4 linked regions of the Beijerinckia sp. 28-YEA-48 genome follow. The protein of the gene in region 4 binds, or shares a complex with, the protein of the main gene of each other region. Links are inferred from orthologs where the notes say so. Each region holds a gene or a part of one and is shown on either strand. Other genes may lie near its edges.

Region 1 (3,047 bases), 2.7 Mb from region 4 along the record:
GTCTCGACACCATCGACGATGAATTCGTCAAGCGCGCGACGCAGGCGCAGCAGTGCTTCGTTGCGGCTGCGGCCGTGGACGATCAGTTTGCCGACCAGCGAGTCATAATAGGGCGGGATCGTATAGCCCTGATAGACGGCGGAATCGACGCGCACGCCAAGGCCGCCCGGCGGATGGAAATAGCTGATGCGGCCAGGCGAGGGTCGGAAGGTCGCGTGATGTTCGGCGTTGATGCGGCACTCGATGGCATGGCCGGAGATGCGCACGTCATTCTGCGTGATCGTCAGCGGCGCGCCGGCGGCGATCTTGATCTGCTCGTTGACGAGATCGATGCCGGTGATCATCTCGGTCACGGGATGTTCGACCTGGATGCGCGTGTTCATTTCGATGAAATAGAACTGGCCGTCCTCGTAAAGGAACTCGATCGTGCCGACGCCGAGATAAGCCATTTCGCGCATCGCCTTGGCGACGACCTCGCCGATCTTTTCGCGTTCCTCGACATTGAGCGCGGGCGAGGGGCCTTCTTCCCAGACTTTCTGGTGGCGACGTTGCAGCGAGCAATCGCGTTCACCCAGATGAATGGCGTTGCCCTGGCCATCGCCGAGCACTTGAATTTCGATGTGGCGCGGCTTCTCCAGATATTTCTCGAGATAGACCGCATCGTCGCCGAAGGCAGCCTTCGCCTCGGTGCGCGCGGTGGCGAGCGCATCGACAAGATCGTCGGCGGTGCGGGCTACTTTCATGCCCCGTCCGCCGCCGCCAGCCGCCGCCTTCACCAGAACCGGGAAGCCGATCTCGGTGGCGATCTTCATCGCTTCGACGTCATCGGTGACGCCGCCTTCGGAGCCGGGCACGCAAGGAATGCCGAGACGGCGGGCCGTCTTCTTGGCTTCGATCTTGTCGCCCATGGTGCGGATATGCTCGGCCTTGGGGCCGATGAAGGTGATGCCGTGATCGGCGCAGATGTCGGCGAAGCGGGCGTTCTCCGACAGAAAGCCATAGCCCGGATGCAAAGCGTCGGCGCCGGTGATCTCGCAGGCGGCGAGCAGAGCAGGGATGTTGAGATAGCTGTCGCGCGCGGTCGGCGGGCCGATGCAAACCGATTCATCGGCCAGCTTCACATGCATGGCGTCGGCATCGGCGGTGGAATGGACAGCGACCGTGGCGATCCCGAGTTCCTTCGCCGCGCGCAGAATGCGCAGGGCGATTTCGCCTCGGTTGGCAATGAGAATCTTGTCAAACATCGGCTGGGCCGCCCGTCTATTCGATCACGAGCAGCGGCGCGCCATACTCGACCGGCTGGCCGTCATCGACGAAGAGCGCCGTGATGGTGCCGGCGCGCGGTGCGACGATCTCGTTGAATGTCTTCATCGCTTCGACGAGCAAAATCTTCTCGCCTTCCTTGACGACGCTGCCGATCTCGACGAACGGCTTGGAATCCGGGCTCGGGCGGCGATAGGCGGTGCCGACCATCGGCGACTTCACCGTGCCGGGATGCTCCACAGGAGCGGCCGCTGGTGTGGCGGCCGCAGGGGTGGCGATCGGCAGCGGCGGCGGCGCAATGACGGAGGTCGGAGCGGCTGTGGCGATCACGGTCGGCGGCTGACGCGACACGCGCACGCGCATGCCTTCATGCTCAACCTCGATCTCCGACAGTTCGAGACGCCCCAGGATCGCGCCCAGTTCCTCGACCAGCGAGGTGTCAAACCGGGGCTTTTCGTCTTCGGGCTTCTTGGTCATTCGGTCTTAGCTCTTCTTCTTTGCCGCGAGCGCGATGAGCGCATCGACGGCCAGGTCATAGGACAGGGATCCGAACCCGAGGATGACGCCGCGCGCCACCGGCGAAATCAGGGAACGGTGGCGGAAGCTTTCCCGGGCGTGGACGTTGGAGAGATGGACCTCGATCACATCGGCGCCGGAGCCGGCAATGGCATCGCGCAGGGCAATAGAGGTGTGGGTATAGGCGCCGGCATTGAGAATGACACCCGCGCCGCCTTGGCCGGCTTCCTGGATCCAGTCGACCAGATCGCCCTCGTGGTTCGACTGCCGGCATTCCAGGATCAAGTTCGCGGCCCTGGCTTTGGCGATGAGGCGCGTCTCGATATCGGCAAGCGTTTCCGAGCCATAGATTTGCGGCTCGCGTGTTCCGAGCAAATTGAGATTGGGCCCGTTGAGGACATGGATGGCTTGCATCAGTGGCTCGGCAGGACGGTTTGGTGACGCTCGGAAACGGATGAACAACCGCAGGACTGCGGTGCGGGGGCGTGCCCGCCGGGGTGCCTCATAGCCCGGTTATCCTTGGGATGGAAGGGTTTGGGCTCTCCTGGCGTGCTTTGCGCACGTGAAACGCGGGGCGGGTTCCGGTTGCGCAAGAACAAAAGAGAACAAAAAAGAACAAAACATGAAAATTTTTGATGCAAAGCGCGCGAGGTTCTGGCAGCATCGGATCGGCTGCGTGGGCGGCGACAGGTTGGGAGTTGGCGATGGTGGCAAAGACGATCGTTCTGGCGACGGGACTGGTGCTTCTGGCTGGGCAGGCTTTTGGTCAAGCTTCTGGATCTGTGGCTGGCCAATCGGCCGGCAAGGAGACCCTGGTGCGGCGTTCGACCGAGGCCGGCAAGCCGGTGGAGGTGTGGAGCCATTCGTCGATGCGGCCCGATTGCTCGACCAAGGCGCCGGTGGTCACCGTCGTGCAGCAGCCGTCAAGCGGCACGGTGGCGGTCAATGATGGGCCGCGCGTGCTTTCCGGCAACAAGGGCGATTTCGCCAAGTGCAATGGCCAGACCGGCTTTGGCAGCCATATCGTCTATCAGCCCAAGCCCGGTTTCGAGGGCCAGGACCGGCTGCGCTACACGGTGCGCTTCGATTCCGGCACGGAGCTTATGGTGACGGCGCAGATGCGGGTCGGCACTGTGGCCCGCAGCGACGAGGGCTGGCATCCCGCGAGCAATGCGGCCAATGCCACCGCGCCCGTGCCGCAGCAGGCGGCGGCGCGGTAGTTCGCCTTGAGCCTCAAAAAATAATCCCCGAGGCGAACCTCGGGGATC
Region 2 (2,943 bases), 2.7 Mb from region 4 along the record:
CGTTTGTGATTTCATCGCCGAACATCTGTCGAATGACATCTCCCTGCCGGCTTTGGCCTCCATCACGGGTCTGAGTACGGCCGAGTTCAGCCGGCGCTTCAAGACGAGCACCGGTGAAGCGCCCTATGCCTACGTCACTCATCAGCGCATCAGGCGGGCCATGTGGCTTCTGCGCGACGCGTCGGTCAGCATCGATAGCATCGCTAAGTGCGTTGGCTATCTGAATGGAAGCCAATTCGCACGTGCATTTCAAAGGGTGGTTGGGCGGTCTCCGACGCACTGGCGTCGAGAAGACGCCGCGCATTCTTGATTTGCTTTTTGAGTTGTTACGCACTGAGAGCGAGAAAGCGTCCGGTCACTATAGCGCTTCACAGCTCGACGGAATCGTCGAGCGCCATGAAGACGCGTCCAAATAAGAGGGGCTAAGCAAAATCACGTTTCTTCCGAAACGTGATTTTCTCCAGGCCGTCACCTCGTCGTCACTCGTGTTCAATGCTGGTTCGTTGCGTCGTCGAAGCGCAACACGTTGCCGAACGGATCGGTGAGGTTCATTTCCTTGGCGGTCGGGCTTGGCCGGGCGAAGCGAGCCTTCTTGGCATGCAGTTCCGCCGCGAGCGCTGGAACGTCATGACCCCGGATATAGACGGCGCTGCCGGGTGTGCCGTCGCCGTAATGTTCGCTCAGATGCAGCTTCGTGCCGGAGCGCGACACCTGCATGTAGAGCGGCGCATTATCGTCGAAGCGATGTTCCCAATCGATCTTGAAGCCAAGGAAGTCGACGTAGAATTCCTTGGCTTTCGCGATGTCGTAGATGCGTAGAATGGGGATGGCGGCGTCGAGTGCGAGACGAGACATGCGGTGTGACCCTTTTGCTCGCTCGCGATCCGACGTTCTACCGAGACGGATCCATGCCGCCGGTCGCGAGGAATTTTTCCAGCCAGTGGATGTCGTAGTCGCCGTTCTGCATGTCGGCATTGCGCACGAGCGTGCGGAACAGCGGCAAGGTGGTCTCGACACCATCGACGATGAATTCGTCAAGCGCGCGACGCAGGCGCAGCAGTGCTTCGTTGCGGCTGCGGCCGTGGACGATCAGTTTGCCGACCAGCGAGTCATAATAGGGCGGGATCGTATAGCCCTGATAGACGGCGGAATCGACGCGCACGCCAAGGCCGCCCGGCGGATGGAAATAGCTGATGCGGCCAGGCGAGGGTCGGAAGGTCGCGTGATGTTCGGCGTTGATGCGGCACTCGATGGCATGGCCGGAGATGCGCACGTCATTCTGCGTGATCGTCAGCGGCGCGCCGGCGGCGATCTTGATCTGCTCGTTGACGAGATCGATGCCGGTGATCATCTCGGTCACGGGATGTTCGACCTGGATGCGCGTGTTCATTTCGATGAAATAGAACTGGCCGTCCTCGTAAAGGAACTCGATCGTGCCGACGCCGAGATAAGCCATTTCGCGCATCGCCTTGGCGACGACCTCGCCGATCTTTTCGCGTTCCTCGACATTGAGCGCGGGCGAGGGGCCTTCTTCCCAGACTTTCTGGTGGCGACGTTGCAGCGAGCAATCGCGTTCACCCAGATGAATGGCGTTGCCCTGGCCATCGCCGAGCACTTGAATTTCGATGTGGCGCGGCTTCTCCAGATATTTCTCGAGATAGACCGCATCGTCGCCGAAGGCAGCCTTCGCCTCGGTGCGCGCGGTGGCGAGCGCATCGACAAGATCGTCGGCGGTGCGGGCTACTTTCATGCCCCGTCCGCCGCCGCCAGCCGCCGCCTTCACCAGAACCGGGAAGCCGATCTCGGTGGCGATCTTCATCGCTTCGACGTCATCGGTGACGCCGCCTTCGGAGCCGGGCACGCAAGGAATGCCGAGACGGCGGGCCGTCTTCTTGGCTTCGATCTTGTCGCCCATGGTGCGGATATGCTCGGCCTTGGGGCCGATGAAGGTGATGCCGTGATCGGCGCAGATGTCGGCGAAGCGGGCGTTCTCCGACAGAAAGCCATAGCCCGGATGCAAAGCGTCGGCGCCGGTGATCTCGCAGGCGGCGAGCAGAGCAGGGATGTTGAGATAGCTGTCGCGCGCGGTCGGCGGGCCGATGCAAACCGATTCATCGGCCAGCTTCACATGCATGGCGTCGGCATCGGCGGTGGAATGGACAGCGACCGTGGCGATCCCGAGTTCCTTCGCCGCGCGCAGAATGCGCAGGGCGATTTCGCCTCGGTTGGCAATGAGAATCTTGTCAAACATCGGCTGGGCCGCCCGTCTATTCGATCACGAGCAGCGGCGCGCCATACTCGACCGGCTGGCCGTCATCGACGAAGAGCGCCGTGATGGTGCCGGCGCGCGGTGCGACGATCTCGTTGAATGTCTTCATCGCTTCGACGAGCAAAATCTTCTCGCCTTCCTTGACGACGCTGCCGATCTCGACGAACGGCTTGGAATCCGGGCTCGGGCGGCGATAGGCGGTGCCGACCATCGGCGACTTCACCGTGCCGGGATGCTCCACAGGAGCGGCCGCTGGTGTGGCGGCCGCAGGGGTGGCGATCGGCAGCGGCGGCGGCGCAATGACGGAGGTCGGAGCGGCTGTGGCGATCACGGTCGGCGGCTGACGCGACACGCGCACGCGCATGCCTTCATGCTCAACCTCGATCTCCGACAGTTCGAGACGCCCCAGGATCGCGCCCAGTTCCTCGACCAGCGAGGTGTCAAACCGGGGCTTTTCGTCTTCGGGCTTCTTGGTCATTCGGTCTTAGCTCTTCTTCTTTGCCGCGAGCGCGATGAGCGCATCGACGGCCAGGTCATAGGACAGGGATCCGAACCCGAGGATGACGCCGCGCGCCACCGGCGAAATCAGGGAACGGTGGCGGAAGCTTTCCCGGGCGTGGACGTTGGAGAGATGGACCTCGATCACATCGGCGCCGGAGCCGGCAATGGCATCG
Region 3 (3,072 bases), 780 kb from region 4 along the record:
CGAACTGCGGGTTCTGGCCGCCGTCCGAATAAACCACCTTCACCGGCTTCACGCCGCTGGCGACGAGATCGGCGACTTTGGCTTCCTGGTCGCGGCGGCGTTCGGCGACAAGCGCGCTCACGTCCGCGTCTTGCACAGGCGCGCAACCAGCACCGTTCATCGAAGCCGAACCAAAAGCGTAGCGGCCATTACAGACGGCCACGCGCGGCTCGCGCTTGGACACCTCGAACTGGTCGTAACCTTCCTTGATTTCTTTCCAGAACGGCATGTTCGGATCGATACGATGCTTGGCGAGATTTTCCGGCGTCATGCGGAATGGCATCGACTGCATCTGGATGGCCTGCTGGCCACCGGAGAAAGCCTCGCGCGCGATCGCATAGATTTCGGCGATCTGTTCGTCGGTCATGGAGAAGCAGCCGGCCGACGAGCAGTCGCCATGCACCATGATCATGCTGCCGGTATAACCATGCGCCCGGTCATAGGCGTTGGGATAGCCGACATTGAACGACAGATAGTAGTTCGAATTCGGATTCATCTGCGCCGGCGTGATCGAATAGAAGCCTTCCGGCACCTGCCGGTCGCCTTCGCGGCGCTTTGGACCAAGCTGGCCGGACCAGCGGCACATCGGATAGGTCTTGAGATGAACGTAAGAGCCGTCAGCGGTCTGCTTCCAGATCTCGAGCTCGGACTCTTTCTTATAAGTCCGGATGAGGATCGGCGCGTTCTTCGACGAGCCCTTGGTCTGGATCAGCGCCAATGTCTCGGCCGGAATCGGCTGATAAGCCCTGGCACTGCGCAACCCGCCAGAATCCTGGCAGGCGGCAAGCACGCCGGCGACCACGAGCGCCGCCGCGATTTTCATCGCTTTCGCCGAAGTGGCGCTGGAAGCAAACTTCTTCAAAGTCATTGCGCAGCAAATCCGTCTAAACGGCGTTAGGAAAATTAAGCGGCCCGAACCGATTTACGGCCGTTATCGTTACACGCAGGTTACTGAGGCTGGATCGAATTCCCGGATAGGGTAAACGATATGTTAACTGTGCGGCGTCCTAGGGCAAAGGCGCATCAACAGAAACGCCTTCGCCAACCCATCAAAGCCGGCGACCGATCGCCAGAAACTTCTCTTCACGAGCCAGCCTGATCGCCTCTGGCGGCATGTTGTCCATGCTGCGCAGCGACGTCTCGATGGCATCGCCAGTCCACTGAATAGCTTTCTCCGGATCGCGGTGGGCACCCCCCATCGGCTCCGGCACGATGGCATCAATGATGCCGAATTTCAGCAAATCTTGGGCAGTAATCTTCATATTCGTCGCCGCATCCTGCTTGCGGGCGCTATCGCGCCACAGAATCGACGCCGAGGCTTCCGGCGAAGCCACTGTATAAATGGAATGTTCCAGCATCAGCACGCGATTGGCCGTGGCAATGGCGACGGCGCCGCCCGATCCGCCTTCCCCAACAATCACCGAAATATTCGGCACGCCGAGCTGCAGACAGGCATCGGTGGAGCGCGCGATGGCCTCGGCCTGGCCCCGCTCCTCGGCATCGATGCCAGGAAAGGCGCCGGCCGTATCGACCAACGAAATGACCGGAATGCCGAACCGGTCGGCCAATTCCATCAGCCGCACCGCCTTGCGATAGCCTTCCGGCCGCGCCATGCCGAAATTGTGCCGGAGCCGGCCTTCCGTGTCGGAGCCCTTTTCCTGGCCCATGACACAGACCGACTGGCCGCGAAAGCGGCCGAAGCCGCACACGATGGCTTCATCCTCGGCAAACTTGCGATCGCCGGCGAGAGGCGTGAAATCCTCGATCAGGCCTTTGATATAATTGCCAAAATGTGGGCGGCTTTGATGCCGCGCGACCTGCGTCTTCTGCCACGGCGTCAACTTGCCGTAGAGATCGCCGAGCGCCTTGGCGGCCTTGGCCTCAAGCTGCGTCAGTTCATCGCCAATGGCGATGCTGCCATCGCGATCGGCGACGGCGCGCAATTCGTCGACCTTGGCTTCAAGTTCGGCGACAGGTTTTTCAAAATCCAGATAGGAACGCATCGGCACCTGGGAAACTGAGCTATGGAGCGTTTTGCAGTTTGACCAAGTCAGTTAACCGGCCAAACGCCACAAAGACGTGTCAAAACAAAGAGCCGAGGCAAAATTACGGTTTTATCGCAATTTGCTCTGGGGTTGGCTCGGCGCGCGGAAACTGGCCTCCAGCCCCCTCGAAGTCAAGAAGATAGGCTCGGAAATGGACCTATTCGGACGGATCGTCGGCCAGCGGATGCAGGTCGCGCACCATGGCTTTCGTCCGCTCGTCCAGCACGTGGGTGTAAATTTGTGTGGTCGAGATGTCGGCGTGGCCCAAAAGCTCCTGAACCACCCGCAAATCGGCGCCGTTTTGCAATAAATGGCTGGCGAAGGCATGGCGCAGCACATGTGGGCTGATGCGGGCGGCGGCGATGCCGGCGGCCGCCGCCGTGGTTTTCAGGTCCCGGGCGAAGGCCTGGCGGGTCAGATAACCACTCTCGCTGTCGGCGGGAAACAGCCAGGGTTGAGTCGCCTGCCCGGGGCGCAGTTCGTCAAACAGCGCCCGATAGGCCGCCATCGCCTTTTGCGCCACGTCCGAGGTCGGCACGATCCGCTCGCGCCCACCCTTGCCACGGATGGTGAGCCATTGCTGCCGCGACGCCGCGCTCAGCGGCAGCGACACCAGCTCCGACACCCGTAGCCCGGTCGCATAGAGCAATTCCAACAGGCAGGACATGCGCGCCGCCCGCAGCCTCTCGCCGGCCGGGCGGCTAGGATCGTCGAGCCCCTCCTGCGCCACCTGCAACAGCCGGTCGACATCGGCGACCGTCAACACTTTCGGCAGCGGCCGGCCGGTTTTTGGCGCATCGATGATGATGGTCGGATTGTCGTTGCGGCGGCCTTCCGCATGCAAAAACTTATGGAATTGGCGGATGCAGGAAAGCCGTCGGGCGGCCGAGGTCGGCTTTAAGCCGCGCGCCGAAAGATCGGCCAGATAGGCCTGGACACCGGTGCTGTCGACATCGCCGGGCGATAGGCCCTGCTCGATGAGAAAGCC
Region 4 (2,945 bases):
TGTTAGCGTGCCGCAAATGAGGATCAGCGGCCGAGGCGACTGTTCCTCGAAATCGGCCATGGCTTCCGCCAGAACCCGTCCGCCGGCGACATTGTGGCCGCCATCGAGCCACAGCTCGCTGCCATCAGGCAGCAGCTCGGCGAGCGGGCCATTGCGTAGTCGTTGCAGCCGGGCCGGCCAGACGGTGGTGCGCACGCCGGCTTCAAAGCTCTGGGCCGGCAGATTGGGCAGGAACTGCCGCAGCGCCGCGATGGCGGTGGCGGCGTTTTCCAACTGGTGATGGCCGGGCAGGCGCGGCAAGGGCAGATCGATGAGGCCGATCGTGTCCTCATAGACCAAGCGTCCCCGCTCTTCGTAGCAATTGAAATCCTGACCAGCGATAATGAGCGGCGCGCCGACCCTGGCCGCTTCGCGCTCGATGACGTCGCGCACCACCATGTCCTGCCAGCCGATGACGCCGGGCACGCCACGTTTGAGAATGCCGGCTTTCTCCAGCGCGATGCCTTCGATGGCGCTGCCCAGAAACTCCACGTGATCGACCGAAACCGGCGTGATGACGCTGACGGCCGGTCGGCCAATGACATTGGTGGCGTCATAGCGGCCGCCCAGGCCCACTTCGAGCAGCAGCACATCGGCGTGATGTTGCGAGTACAGGAGCAGCGCCGTCGCGGTGATCATCTCAAACACGGTGATCGCCGCGCCATCGTTGGCGCGCTCGCAGGCTTCAAGCGCCGCGATCAGGGTGTCTTCATCGACGAGCTTGCCACCGCCGGGCGCGCCAAGGCGGATGCGCTCATGAAAATTGACCAGATGCGGCGAGGTGTAGACGTGGACAGTTTGTCCAGCGGCCTCCAGCATGGCGCGCATGAAGGCGACGGTCGATCCCTTGCCATTGGTGCCGGCGACATGGATCACCGGCGGCAGTTTGGTCTCGGGGTGATCGAGCTTGGCCAGCAGCGCTTCCAACCGGCCCAGCGACAAATCGATCTTGCGCGGATGCAGATCGAGAAACCGCGCCAGGATCGTGTCGGAGCTTGTCGCGGTGGCCATGCAGGATCAGGCCGCTGCCTCTGCCGGCGGCGGCAGAGCCGGTTGCGCCGGCTGTTTGGTGAGCAGGCGGCAGAGCCGCGCCAGGGTCTGGCGTAGTTCGGTGCGCGGCACCACCATGTCGACCATGCCATGCGCCTTCAGATATTCGGCGCGCTGGAAGCCTTCAGGCAGTTTCTCGCGGATCGTCTGTTCGATGACGCGCGCGCCGGCGAAGCCGATGACAGCGCCCGGTTCGGCAATCTGCACGTCACCGAGCATGGCGTAGGAGGCTGTGACGCCGCCGGTCGTCGGATTGGTGAGGACGACGATATAGGGCAACTTCGCTTCGCGCAGACGGCGCACGGCCACGGTCGTGCGCGGCATCTGCATCAGCGAGAACATGCCTTCTTGCATGCGCGCGCCGCCAGAGGCGGTGAACATGATGAAGGGCGTGCGCCGGGCGATGGCGGCTTCCATGCCGGCGATGATCGCTTCGCCCGCGGCCATGCCAAGAGAGCCGCCGATGAAATCGAAATCCTGCACGCCGGCCGTCACCGGCAGGCCGCCGAGTTCGCCCGCTGCCAGGGTGACGCAATCGGGCTTGGCCGCTTTGGTGCGATATTCCTTCAAGCGGTCGGTGTAGCGCTTCACGTCGCGGAACTTCAGCGGATCGAGCGGCACATCCGGGGTCGGCAATTGTTCGTAGAGCCCGCCGTCGAACAGGCTTTCAAGCCGGGCCTTCGCCGGCATGCGCATGTGATGGCCGGAGCCGGGAATAACATAGAGGTTGTTCTCGATGTCCTTGTGGAACACGAGCTGGCCGTTCTCGGGATCTTTCACCCAGAGATTTTCCGGCGTCTCACGTCTCAGGAAAGAGCGGATACGCGGCGGAACGACGTTGGAAATCCAGTTCATCGAAAACCCTTTACTCGGCGGCGGCGCGGCGCGCGCTACGAATGCCGCGGGCGAGATCAGCAACGAAGGTTGTGACCGCATGCACGGTTCCAGCCGTTGCGCGGCCCTCAGCGTCGAACGAGCCTTGCAGCGCATCTACCAGCGCCGTGCCCACCACTACACCATCCGCATGTGCCGCAATTGCGGCGGCCGACTGGGCGTTCTTCACGCCGAAGCCGACGGCAACCGGCAAAGCTGTATGCCGTTTGATCCGCGTCACAGCTTCGGTGACGCGTGAATAATCAGGAATGACCGAGCCGGTGATGCCGGTGACCGAGACATAATAAACGAAGCCCGACGTATTCGTCAGAATGGTCGGCAGGCGCTTGTCATCGGTGGTCGGCGTCGCCAGGCGGATGAAGTTGAGCCCGGCCTTCAGCGCCGGCACGCACAATTCGGCATCTTCTTCCGCCGGCAAGTCGACGATGATCATGCCGTCGACACCAGCTTCGCGCGCCTCAGCCAGGAAGCGGTCGACGCCGTAAATATAGATCGGGTTATAATAGCCCATCAGCACGACCGGCGTGTCCGGGTCGTGCTTACGGAACTCCGCCACCGTGCTGAGCACTTTGCCCAAAGTCGTGCCGGCCTTCAGCGCGCGCAGGCCCGCCGCCTGGATCGATGGCCCATCGGCCATCGGATCGGTGAACGGGATGCCGACTTCGAGAATGTCGGCGCCGGCGCCCGGCAACGCCTTGATCACCTCAAGCGAGGTGGCAAGGTCGGGGTCGCCGCACATCAGGTAGGTCACAAGGGCGGCCCGGCCTTCGGCGTGGCAAAGGGCAAAACGCTGGTCGATACGGGTTGTCATGGTGGCAGCGAGGTAGCACGCCGACGGGGAAAGCGGAAGGTTTCCGCCATCCCTCATCTGTGTACCTGGTTAAACCATCGCCGCGACGCAGCGCCGGGCCAGAACCTGGACCAGATTGGCCCGATATTCGGCGCTGCAGCTGACGTCCGAA

What was found.
Region 1: the proteins of accD (region 4) and accB are in contact, whole or in part, in a solved structure (PDB 8UXZ), measured with the Escherichia coli proteins. The link is inferred for Beijerinckia sp. 28-YEA-48 from one-to-one orthologs.
Region 2: the proteins of accD (region 4) and accC are in contact, whole or in part, in a solved structure (PDB 8UXZ), measured with the Escherichia coli proteins. The link is inferred for Beijerinckia sp. 28-YEA-48 from one-to-one orthologs.
Region 3: the proteins of accD (region 4) and BLW50_RS21880 are in contact, whole or in part, in a solved structure (PDB 8UXZ), measured with the Escherichia coli proteins. The link is inferred for Beijerinckia sp. 28-YEA-48 from one-to-one orthologs.

Annotation. Positions count from the first base shown.
Region 1 is NZ_FNSI01000001.1:1,161,249-1,164,295, forward strand. Bases 1-2,975 are described here. They hold accB (acetyl-CoA carboxylase biotin carboxyl carrier protein), read right to left. Parts: upstream 1,741-2,975; coding sequence 1,261-1,740; downstream 1-1,260. Other genes in these bases: accC (acetyl-CoA carboxylase biotin carboxylase subunit), read right to left, coding at 1-1,244; aroQ (type II 3-dehydroquinate dehydratase), read right to left, coding at 1,747-2,193; BLW50_RS05535 (hypothetical protein), read left to right, coding at 2,484-2,975. In the rest of the region: more of BLW50_RS05535, read left to right, coding at 2,976-2,999. UniProt on the Escherichia coli protein: This protein is a component of the acetyl coenzyme A carboxylase complex; first, biotin carboxylase catalyzes the carboxylation of the carrier protein and then the transcarboxylase transfers the carboxyl group to form malonyl-CoA.
Region 2 is NZ_FNSI01000001.1:1,160,242-1,163,184, forward strand. What follows is about bases 73-2,943. They hold accC (acetyl-CoA carboxylase biotin carboxylase subunit), read right to left. Parts: upstream 2,252-2,943; coding sequence 893-2,251; downstream 73-892. Other genes in these bases: BLW50_RS05510 (AraC family transcriptional regulator), read left to right, coding at 73-310; BLW50_RS05515 (glyoxalase superfamily protein), read right to left, coding at 490-855; accB (acetyl-CoA carboxylase biotin carboxyl carrier protein), read right to left, coding at 2,268-2,747; aroQ (type II 3-dehydroquinate dehydratase), read right to left, coding at 2,754-2,943. In the rest of the region: more of BLW50_RS05510, read left to right, coding at 1-72. UniProt on the Escherichia coli protein: This protein is a component of the acetyl coenzyme A carboxylase complex; first, biotin carboxylase catalyzes the carboxylation of the carrier protein and then the transcarboxylase transfers the carboxyl group to form malonyl-CoA.
Region 3 is NZ_FNSI01000001.1:4,654,340-4,657,411, reverse strand. Bases 66-3,065 are described here. They hold BLW50_RS21880 (acetyl-CoA carboxylase carboxyltransferase subunit alpha), read right to left. Parts: upstream 2,043-3,065; coding sequence 1,089-2,042; downstream 66-1,088. Other genes in these bases: BLW50_RS21875 (site-specific tyrosine recombinase XerD), read right to left, coding at 2,242-3,065; BLW50_RS21885 (L,D-transpeptidase family protein), read right to left, coding at 66-907. Outside these bases: more of BLW50_RS21885, read right to left, coding at 1-65; more of BLW50_RS21875, read right to left, coding at 3,066-3,072. UniProt on the Escherichia coli protein: Component of the acetyl coenzyme A carboxylase (ACC) complex. First, biotin carboxylase catalyzes the carboxylation of biotin on its carrier protein (BCCP) and then the CO(2) group is transferred by the carboxyltransferase to acetyl-CoA to form malonyl-CoA.
Region 4 is NZ_FNSI01000001.1:3,871,299-3,874,243, reverse strand. The notes cover bases 1-2,873. They hold accD (acetyl-CoA carboxylase, carboxyltransferase subunit beta), read right to left. Parts: upstream 1,945-2,873; coding sequence 1,057-1,944; downstream 1-1,056. Other genes in these bases: BLW50_RS18145 (FAD binding domain-containing protein), read right to left, coding at 2,864-2,873; trpA (tryptophan synthase subunit alpha), read right to left, coding at 1,955-2,794; BLW50_RS18160 (bifunctional folylpolyglutamate synthase/dihydrofolate synthase), read right to left, coding at 1-1,050. Also shown: more of BLW50_RS18145, read right to left, coding at 2,874-2,945.